Regions from separate parts of the Paraclostridium sordellii genome, predicted to be linked through region 1. Evidence: a T-box and tRNA genes for the amino acid it is inferred to sense, from the RefSeq annotation. Region 1 holds a T-box; the other holds one or more tRNA genes.

Region 1 (5,373 bases):
TATTTTGGTTATTATAGCCATAAAAACCTCCCTTACTTAAAATATTTATACTTTAATATATTTTAAAATATGTACAAAATTATACAGCAAAATGTAGAATAATTGTATCTAATAAGTAAAAATTAATGATACAATATAAGTATAAAGGACAAAAGGAGATATTTGATGAGAATTGATGAATTAGTTTTAAAAGCTAGGAATATAAACAACCTAAAGTCAAATTTTCATAAAATGGGAAATGAGAAAATAAGAATAGGTATAATGGGAGGAACTTTTGACCCTATACACTATGCACATTTAGCAACAGCGGAATTTATAAGAGAAACTTACAATCTAGATAAAATAATATTTATACCAACGGGAAACCCACCACATAAATCAAAATTAAGAACGGATAAGCTAGATAGATACAATATGGTATTATTAGCCACAATGAATAATAATAATTTTGTAGTTTCTGATATAGAAATAAATAGAAAAAACAGGACTTATACAATTGATACATTAAAGGAATTACATAGATTATATCCAGATGCAAATATATACTTTATAACAGGGGCTGATACTATTTGTGATATAGAGACATGGAAAAGTTTTTCAAAAAATTTTGAATTAGCAACCTTTATTGCAGCAAATAGACCAGGAGTAAATTCTAATGATGCTAGAGTTAAAATTGAGAAATTAAGAAAAAAATATGGTGCAAAAATAAGGTCTGTAACTGTTCCTTCATTGGATATATCGTCAACCTATATAAGAGAACATATAAAAGTTGGGAGATCTATAAAATATTTAATACCAGAATATGTAGAAACTTATATATGTGAAAAAAATATATACATAAATGGAGATGAGTAGATTTGGATTTTGAAGGTATAAAATTTAAGCTAAATAAAATGCTTCCAAAACATAGAATACTACATTCAGAAGGTGTAGCAGACTGTGCAGTAAAATTAAGTGAAATTTATGGATACGATAAAGAAAAGGCATATTTAGCTGGGATACTTCATGATTGTGCCAAATATTTAAGTCATGATGAAGTTGATTATTATGTAAAAAAGTATGAAATATATTTAGATGAATATGAAACAGATAGTTTAGCACTCTCTCATAGTGTAATAGGTTCGATACTTGTTAGACATGAGTTTTTAATTGATGATATAGATATAATAACAGCTATTAGATATCATACAACAGGAAAAGCTAAAATGGATATTCTTGAAAAAATAATATACATTGCAGATTTAATAGAAGTAAATAGAGATTATCCAGGGGTAGATGAACTTAGAAAGCTAGTTTATAGTGGAAAAATGGAAGAAGCTTTATTGAAATCTTTTAACAATACCATAAAACTAGTCATAGATAGAAATCAAATTATACATCCAAGAACTGTAGAAGCTAGAAATTATATTTTAAATAAGAGAATATAATTTAAAATAAATAATCACAATATTAAAAAGAAATAGTAGTATATTAATATAATTTAAAAAGTGAAAATATTTTGAAAATAAGTTAATACTAATGACATAAATAACTATTAGTAAAGTTGGTTTTTTGTGGTATAATATAAAAACGCGAAAAATAAGGAAGGTAGGAATTTAACATGACAGTAGAACAAATGGTTAAAGTTATATATGATGCTATCGATGATAAATTAGGTAAAGATATATCTATAATAAAAGTTGGAGAAGTGTCAAGCTTATGCGATTATTTTGTAATAGCAACAGCTGGATCTCAAAGACAAGTAAAAGCTATAGCTGATAATGTAGAAGATGAACTTACTAAGTTAGAAATAGAATCTAGAGGAAAAGAAGGTTACGAAACTCAAGAGTGGATATTACTAGATTTTGGAGATATAATGGTTCACGTATTCAATGAAGAAAATAGAGCATATTATAATTTAGAGAAAATGTGGAAAGATGCTCCATATGTTGATGTTGACACATTAGCATAATAATTATATAATTAAAAAATATAACAAAAAATTAAAATAGACTAGAGTAGTAAAATTAAATCTTTATTTCAGAGAGCTAGTGGAAGGTGTGAACTAGTATAAAGCTAATTTGAACTTGCTAGATAAAATCTATTTGACCGTGGTTGGTATAAAGACTAGTACAAGAGGGTTATTATAAAATAACCAATTAGGGTGGTACCGCGAGTAATATCCTCGTCCCTAGACAGTAATGTTTAGTGACGAGGATTTTTTATATAAAAAATTAATAGGAGGCAAAACAATGAGGGTTTATAAACCAAATGAAGTTGAAGCTAAATGGCAAAAAACTTGGGAAACAAATCAGCAGTATAAAACAAATACTGAAGATTCATCAAAACCAAAATATTACACATTAGAAATGTTACCTTATCCATCAGGAAAAATACACATGGGACATGTTCGAAATTATTCTATAGGTGATGTTATAGCTAGATTTAAAAAGATGCAAGGATATAATGTACTTCATCCAATGGGATGGGATTCATTTGGACTTCCAGCAGAAAATGCAGCTATAAAGCATGGAATCCATCCTCATAAGTGGACTATGGAAAATATAGAGGACATGAAGGGACAATTAAAGTTATTAGGATTAAGTTATGACTGGGATAGAGAAATAGCAACATCTACTCCGGAATACTATAAGTTTACTCAAGAGATATTTTTAAAGTTCTTAGAACATGGATTAGCATATAAGAAAAAGTCTTTCGTAAACTGGTGTCCATCTTGTGAAACGGTTCTAGCTAATGAGCAAGTTGTACAAGGAGCTTGTGAAAGATGTGACTCTGTAGTAGTAAAAAAAGACTTAGAGCAATGGTATTTTAAAACTACTCATTTTGCAGAAGAATTACTTCAAGATTTAGATACCTTAGATGGATGGCCAGAAAAAGTTAAAACTATGCAAAAAAACTGGATAGGAAAGAGTACTGGAGCTGAAATAACTTTTGATATAGATGGAACTGATAAGAATGTTACAGTTTTCACAACTAGACCAGATACAGTTTACGGAGTTTCATATATGGTACTTGCACCAGAGCATGAATTAGTAAAAGAATTAGTTGCAGGAACTGAATATGAAGAAGAAGTTGCAAAGTTTATAGCTAAGATGCATACTATGACTGAGATAGAAAGAACTTCTAGTGATCTAGAAAAAGAAGGTATGTTTATAGGAAAACATGTTATAAACCCATTAAATGGCGAAAAAGTAGAACTATGGATAGCAAACTATGTATTAGTTGACTATGGAACAGGTGCTGTAATGGCAGTTCCAGCTCACGATGAAAGAGATGGTGAGTTCGCTTCTAAGTATAACTTAAATGCAATTGAAGTTATAAATGAAGATAACATAATGATAAACTCTGGAGAGTTTGATGGAATGGAAGCTTCAAAAGCATTTGATGCAATAATTGCTAAATTAGAAGAAATGAAAATAGGAAAGAAAACAGTTAATTATAGATTAAGAGATTGGTTACTTTCTAGACAAAGATATTGGGGATGTCCAATACCTGTAGTATATTGCGATGAGTGTGGTCTAGTACCTGAAAAGAAAGAGAATTTACCAGTATTATTACCAACTGACATAGAATTTACAGGTAAAGGTGAATCACCACTTACAACTTCAAAAGAATTTATGAATGCTACTTGTCCTTGCTGTGGTAAACCAGCCAGAAGAGAAGTAGATACAATGGATACTTTTGTTGATTCTTCTTGGTATTTCTTAAGATATATAGATGCTCAAAATATGAAAGAACCATTTGCTAAAGATGTGGTTGATAAATGGATGCCAGTTGATCAATATATAGGTGGAGTAGAACATGCTATAATGCATTTACTTTACGCAAGATTCTTTGTTAAAGCATTTAATGAAATGGGAATGGTAGATTTTAAAGAGCCATTTAAAAATTTATTAACTCAAGGAATGGTTTTAAAAGATGGAAGTAAAATGAGTAAATCTAAAGGAAATGTTGTATCTCCTCTTGAAATAATAGATGAGTATGGAGCAGATACTGCTAGATTATTCGTATTATTTGCAGCACCACCAGAAAGAGATTTAGAGTGGTCAGATCAAGGTGTTGAAGGATGTTTTAGATTCTTAAATAGAGTGTATAGATTAGTAGATGAATTAGCAGATATAACTAAATCTGAAGCTACTTTAGGAGAATTAACTAAAGAAGATAAAGCTATGAGATTTACAATAAACGCTACGTTAAAGAAAGTAACTGAAGATTTAAATGAGAAGTTTGGATTTAATACTGCTATATCTGCATTAATGGAATTAATAAACGAAATGTACAAGTACAAAGAGTTAGAAAATAGAAATGATGCAGTTATAAAAGAAGCTATAGAAACTATAGTTACAATACTTGCTCCATTTGCACCACATATAGGTGAAGAATTATGGACTATGATAGGCAAAGATGGAAGCATATTTGATATATCTTGGCCATCATATGATGAGTCTGCATTAGTTAAGGATGAAGTTGAAGTTGTAGTTCAAGTTAATGGTAAAGTTAGAGGTAAATTAAGTGTAGCTTCTAATATATCAAGAGAAGAAATGCAAGAAGCTGCAATGAACGATGAAAAAATAAAAACTTTAGTTGAAGGAAAAACTATAGTTAAAGTAATTGCTGTCCCTAAAAAACTTGTTAATATAGTTGTAAAATAATAAAAAGGTCTTTATAAAGGCCTTTTTTATTTAATATGATGTTAAAAATAAAACAATAAAAATTAATACAAAAAAGTAAGTTATCTAATTAAAAAAAGATGAGTTTTTTTATATTTTAAAATAAGAAAGCTATCAAAAATTAAATTTAATTTAAAAAATAAAAAATTTTTTTATGGGAAAAATAACAGGAAAACAGAAAATTCAATATGTTTGTAAATTTTTTGACAAATTAAAAAATTACAAAAAAATGTTTTCCTGTTGATTTTTAATAGAAAACTATATACAATAAAGATGTCAAATAAATAAATTAAATCTACACATTATGGGAGTGAACAAAAATGACTAGAGTTACATTAAAAGACGTTCAAGAAGCTAGAGAAACTATAAAAGATATAGTTAAAACAACTGATCTGTTAGAAAGCGTTAAGCTTAGCGAGAAGACTGGGGCAAACGTATACTATAAATGTGAGAACTTACAAAAGACTGGATCTTTCAAAGTTAGAGGGGCTTGTAACAAAATAGCAAGTTTAACTGATGAAGAGAAGGCAAACGGTGTTATAGCATCAAGTGCAGGAAACCATGCACAAGGAGTTGCATTAGGGGCTAAATTAAGTGGGATAAAGGCTACAATAGTAATGCCAGCAACTGCACCACTTGCAAAAGTTACTGCAACTAAAGGATATGGAGCAGAAGTAGTATTAGAAGGTTTAGTATATGATGA
Region 2 (5,373 bases), 1.6 Mb from region 1:
ATAGTTCATGGATTTAAAAAGCATTAGCTTAGCTAAACAAGTTATTAGTTAATTCTAAACTTTTTAAAGATATTTAGTATATGGTTAAGGTAGGAGTAAATATGGCGACTACCTTAACTGTATACTTAAATTATTAATCGTATATATTTATATATTATATCGGTAAGTCAATATATTTATTAAATATTTCGTTAATACAAAATACATAAGAGTAGTACAAAAATTATCATCCTAAAAATAATATTCTTATAATATATAGGTACATACGTATATTGTTTTGAAATGAAAATTTATTGATCATATTAAAAAATAGAAAATCCAATAATATATATTATTGGATTTAATCTACTTAGAATCAATATTAATTTTGGGAGATCTTTTTTTAGAATCATCGAATAAGTTTAAAATGTCATCAAGCTCTGATTTTAATTTGTATAAATCCATTTTATCTATATTATAATTTAAAAATAAATGTTCTATATCAAAACAAATAGTATTTAGCTCACTTGTGATTTCTAGAAATAAATTGAAATTATTACTGTTTTTAGCGTTATTAAACTTTTTAATATCCCTTTCTATAAAAGAAACAACCTCATATTCCTTTTCAAAAACTCCTTCTGGAATAGGGTAGGGCTTTATTCTTTGCAAGAAATATTTATTTTTAGTATTTATATTATAAGTATATAAAACCTTTAAATTATCGGCGATTTCAAACTCAATAAAATAAAGCAGTCCATTAATTTTTCTTATACCTGTAGCACCTATATATCTAAGTCTAGCCTCTATAGTGTCTCCGTAAGCATTATTTAAAATACTCATACTAAACCTCCTAAAATTTTATTAAAAACAAATTAATAAATAGAATGTTGAAATTACTATAGATAAAAGCATAAGTGGAAAACCTATCTTAAAATAGCTTTTAAAGGATACAGGGTAACCATTCTTATCTCCTACATTAGATAAAACAATATTAGCAGAAGCCCCTATTAAAGTACCATTTCCTCCTAAACAAGCGCCTAGGGATGTAGCCCACCATATAGGAGTAACGTCAACTCCTTGAGCTTGCATAGTCAATATTAGTGGAATTAAAGTAGCTACGAATGGGATATTATCTAAAAATGATGATATTATTGCAGATAGCCAAAGAATTACTAGCATAGTAAGGGCTAAGTTTCCACTTGTTGCATCTATTAAATATGATGCAATAAAGTCTATTATTCCAACTTCTACAAGACCGCCAACTATAACAAATAACCCTCCAAAGAAAGCAATAGTGGACCATTCTATACTTGAAAGTATCTCGTCTACATCTTGTTTTCCTATAAACATCATTATAGTAGCACCTGTTAGGGCAATTACACTAGATTCGATATGAATTATGTTGTGAAGAACAAATCCAAGCAAAATAAGTATAATCATAATGATACTTTTTATAAGTAGTGGCTTATCTTTTATAGCTTTACTTTCATCTAGCTTTAGAATTTCTTCTTTGTATTTATCGTCTACGTAAAGATGCTTTTTAAACATAAATCTAAAGCAAATAATAGTAAAAAATAAGATGATTATAACTACGGGTCCTAGATTTATTACAAAGTCTATAAAGCTTAGGTTAGCTGCACTACCTATCATAATATTTGGAGGGTCTCCTATTAGTGTAGCTGTTCCCCCAATATTAGAAGCTAAAATCTGTGTAATTAAAAATGGAACAGGATTTATTTTTAATATCTGGGTTATAACTATAGTCATTGGGCCTATTAGTAAAACTGTAGTCACATTGTCTAAAACTGCTGATAAAATTGCTGTTAATATTATGAAGCACAGCATTATCTTCCAGGGATCACCTTTGGATTTTTTTGCCGATAAAATTGCTACATACTCAAATAAGCCGGAGTTTTTAACAACGGATACGAGGAGCATCATACCTATTAAAACTCCTATAGTGTTAAAATCAATATGTGAAACACCGTGTTCAAAGGATACTATGTTGAATATAACCATAAGCAAAGCACCAGTCATAGCAGCAACGGCTCTGTTTATCTTTTCAGATATAATAGCAAGCATAACTAGTGAAAATATGCAAATTGCTATTATTTGATTGATATCCATTATATCGCCTCCTAACTTAAAATTTAAAGCTATAATAGAGTATCGTTAAAAGTTTGAAAAGGTGTTAAAAAGTAATGAAGTTTTATAAAAATAAAGAAAATAGATTAAAGAAATTAATAAAGTGAAGTGGACTATGGATAGATATTGAAATTTTATTAATATGATTAAAGTTTCTAGTTGTTAGATAAAAATATTTAAATATATTAATAGATAGGATTTTATAAAACTTAGATTAAAAATATTTTTATATTCAATAAAAATTTTAGTTAATATTAACATATGTATTATATGCAGTTGAACAGGTTGAGCTTATAAAGATAAAAAATTTGAAAGTTTTAAAATATGAAATTTATTAAAAATTGTTGCTAAGTTGGTAAATTGGAGGTACAATTATTAATGTAGACAAGCGGATGTGGCGGAATTGGCAGACGCACCAGACTTAGGATCTGGCGCCATTGGCGTGGGGGTTCGACTCCCTTCATCCGCACCAATAGTTAAAAAGAATAACGCATTGTAAAAATACTCAAAACAATCAAACTGGTTGTTTTGAGTATTTTTTATTGTATTTATATTATTTTCTAGTGGAGAATTAATTTAATTTTTAAGAATATCATTAAATTAAGAAAGTATGGACTAAATGGAAAATTTAAAAAGTAATTAGTTTTGAGAAGTAGCTAGATATTGTAATAAGGACGGGGTCGTGTTTCACGAGTAGGGGGTAAAGAACGAAATAGAGAAGATGCAATATAATTTATATAGATTAATTATAAAGGCTAAGATTAGAAGTTATAGAATATTTAAAAATTGGTTTTTTAAAGGGGTAATACCTAACACAAGAAAGCATAGAGCATATATAAGTGATAGAAAAGTTAATCGATGAAAAATCAAAAATATGTGAAGATGAAAGAAGAGTATATTTGTTTTTAAAAGAGTATTAAAGTATAGATACAGTATATATATAATTTAAAATATAATACCACTATGGATAGTGTATATATACCCATACCTGAAGTTGATTTCAGTTTGAAGGATCACTATGGGGAAAAAGAAAAAGAAAAACAAAAAGAAAAAGAATAATAAAAAGAAAAATAAAAAAAAAAGCCACAAGGTAGTAAATAAATCTGAAAATAATAAATTAGCTAAATTTAAATTATTGTATAAAGAAAATATAGGTTTGATAAATAGCATTGTAGGAGAGTGGTTAAGAGAGGTATAAGAATATATTCATCATATGTAAATGAAGGGAGGAGTTTAGAATGATAAATATTTTACTTAATTTATATAACTTTCATGAAAAGTGGTGCTTTGAAACACTAAAAGATATTTTAAAAGAAGAATATCGTGTTTTAGTTATACCATTTTCATTTAATGATGATTGGATGAAAAATGATAATGAATGGCAGACTGCTTATAATCCAAGCACGGGAAAGTACTATAAAGATATAGTAATTCCTTTTTTTAGTTATGGCATTAAAGCGGAAAATATAAATTGGATAAATTACTTCAATGATACTAAAGGCAGCTCAAAGTACAAGATAGACAATAGCGATATAATATTTTTCACAGGGGGATTACCAGACCAAATGATGGATAGACTTAAAGAATTTAAAATAATAGAAGATATAGAAAATTACAAAGGCATTGTAATGGGAAGTAGTGCAGGAGCAATGGTTCAAGTAGCACAGTATCACATTACACCTGATAAAGATTATGACACATTTTCATATAACGAAGGACTTAATATGATTACAGACTTTGATATTGAAGTTCATTATAAAGAAACATCTATTCAGAAAGAATCTATAAAAAAAGTATTAAAGGAAAAATCAAGAAGGGTTTATGCGATGAAGGATAAAGGTGGAATAATTATAAATGGTGAAAAAATTACTATATTAGGGGACGTAACTTTATTCGATATATAAATAATAAATATATTAATAAAATCATAATAATTTATGTATAATATCCTTATTTATAAAATCAAGCAGAGTAGAAGCTATAAAAAAGTATGTTTTGAAAATTTTTATAAAGGAGAATTAATATGAAAATAAGTAAAAAGATTTGGCCAATATTTAAAATACAAAATGGTGAATTCTTAGAAGCAAATAGAGAAGGAGATAACCTAGTTATAAAAACTAAAATAGATAATAACAACACTTATAAAACAATCATAAACAAAAGTGAGTTAAATATAGAAGATATAATAAAAAATCAAGGTGGAGATGAATTTAAAGAAATTCAATATATATCACTTATGAAAACACAATTGGGAAACCTAGATAAAATAATAAGCTTTACACTAAACAAAGACACTATAAAGCAAATAAAAACTGGAAAAATTAAATCAAACCAAATAATAGAAAATTCAATAGACACTTGGATATCACCAAATTTATAAATAAGTTTTTACACTTTATATAAACAATTAACATAACTAAAATTAAGGGGATAATTTAAAATAACTATCAAACATAAATTACAAGTTACTTTAAGCTACCCCCTTATATAATATATCTATAGATATAAAAATAACTTAATGTAGACTATAAATATATTAATAAGTAAATAACTTAACTTAAAGTTGGGAACTATAATTAAATATTAAATTATTAAAATCCAAAAGGAAGTAAGTTATGAAAAGAATATTAGTTCCTATAAAATCAAAACTTAAACCATTAGAAGTAGAAAAAGAGCTAAAAAAATTTAAACAAATACATAAAAGTCCCTACAGTCAAACTTATTATGATACAAAGGACATATCTTGGGAACACAAGCCAGAGGGTAGTCTTCGAATATCTGATCATTGGAACTTTAATTCTCATGGAAAAAAGCACTGTGAGTTATACAATATAGATGAATACATAGAAGACAATTGGATATTAGCACAATATAAAAATGGAAAATATCATGTATTAAAAGAATTTGGAAAAGGAATAGATGGATATTTATATATATCATTAAATTCTCAACAAATAAAATTAATTAGAAATTTATATGAATTAGGAAGCATAGAAAAAACTTATAACTGGTACAAGAACAACACAATAAAACCCTTACTCTCAAGAGAAGGATACATTAAAAATACAAAAAAATTATCCAATTATATATCTATAGAACGTTTAAGGAAATTTAAAAGCAAAAAACCAAAAGCTAAAAAAATTATATTTATAGAAGAAAAATATATGCAAAATGTAGAAATATTAATAGATATTTATAATAAAAGTGATGAATTAAACAATTTAACAAAAACCAAAGAAGGAATAAATA

Evidence for each region. A T-box is a leader RNA that pairs with one kind of tRNA and senses whether it is charged. The one in region 1 lies ahead of leuS (leucine--tRNA ligase), so its partner is inferred to be a tRNA-Leu.
Region 2: it has a tRNA-Leu gene. The T-box ahead of leuS (leucine--tRNA ligase) is inferred to sense a tRNA for this amino acid. The anticodon was not compared.

What each region holds. Positions count from the first base shown of each region.
Region 1 is NZ_LN679998.1:483,134-488,506, forward strand. It holds gene recX (recombination regulator RecX) at 1-21, opposite strand, end outside; gene nadD (nicotinate-nucleotide adenylyltransferase) at 166-855, shown strand; gene yqeK (bis(5'-nucleosyl)-tetraphosphatase (symmetrical) YqeK) at 858-1,427, shown strand; gene rsfS (ribosome silencing factor) at 1,601-1,951, shown strand; T-box leader at 1,982-2,175, shown strand; gene leuS (leucine--tRNA ligase) at 2,232-4,652, shown strand; gene ilvA (threonine ammonia-lyase) at 4,991-5,373, shown strand, end outside.
Region 2 is NZ_LN679998.1:2,040,567-2,045,939, reverse strand. It holds gene ATCC9714_RS09815 (hypothetical protein) at 346-819, opposite strand; gene ATCC9714_RS09810 (ArsB/NhaD family transporter) at 841-2,106, opposite strand; tRNA gene ATCC9714_RS09805 (tRNA-Leu) at 2,513-2,596, shown strand; gene ATCC9714_RS09800 (hypothetical protein) at 3,143-3,322, shown strand; gene ATCC9714_RS09795 (Type 1 glutamine amidotransferase-like domain-containing protein) at 3,363-4,028, shown strand; gene ATCC9714_RS09790 (hypothetical protein) at 4,148-4,504, shown strand; gene ATCC9714_RS09785 (hypothetical protein) at 4,740-5,373, shown strand, end outside.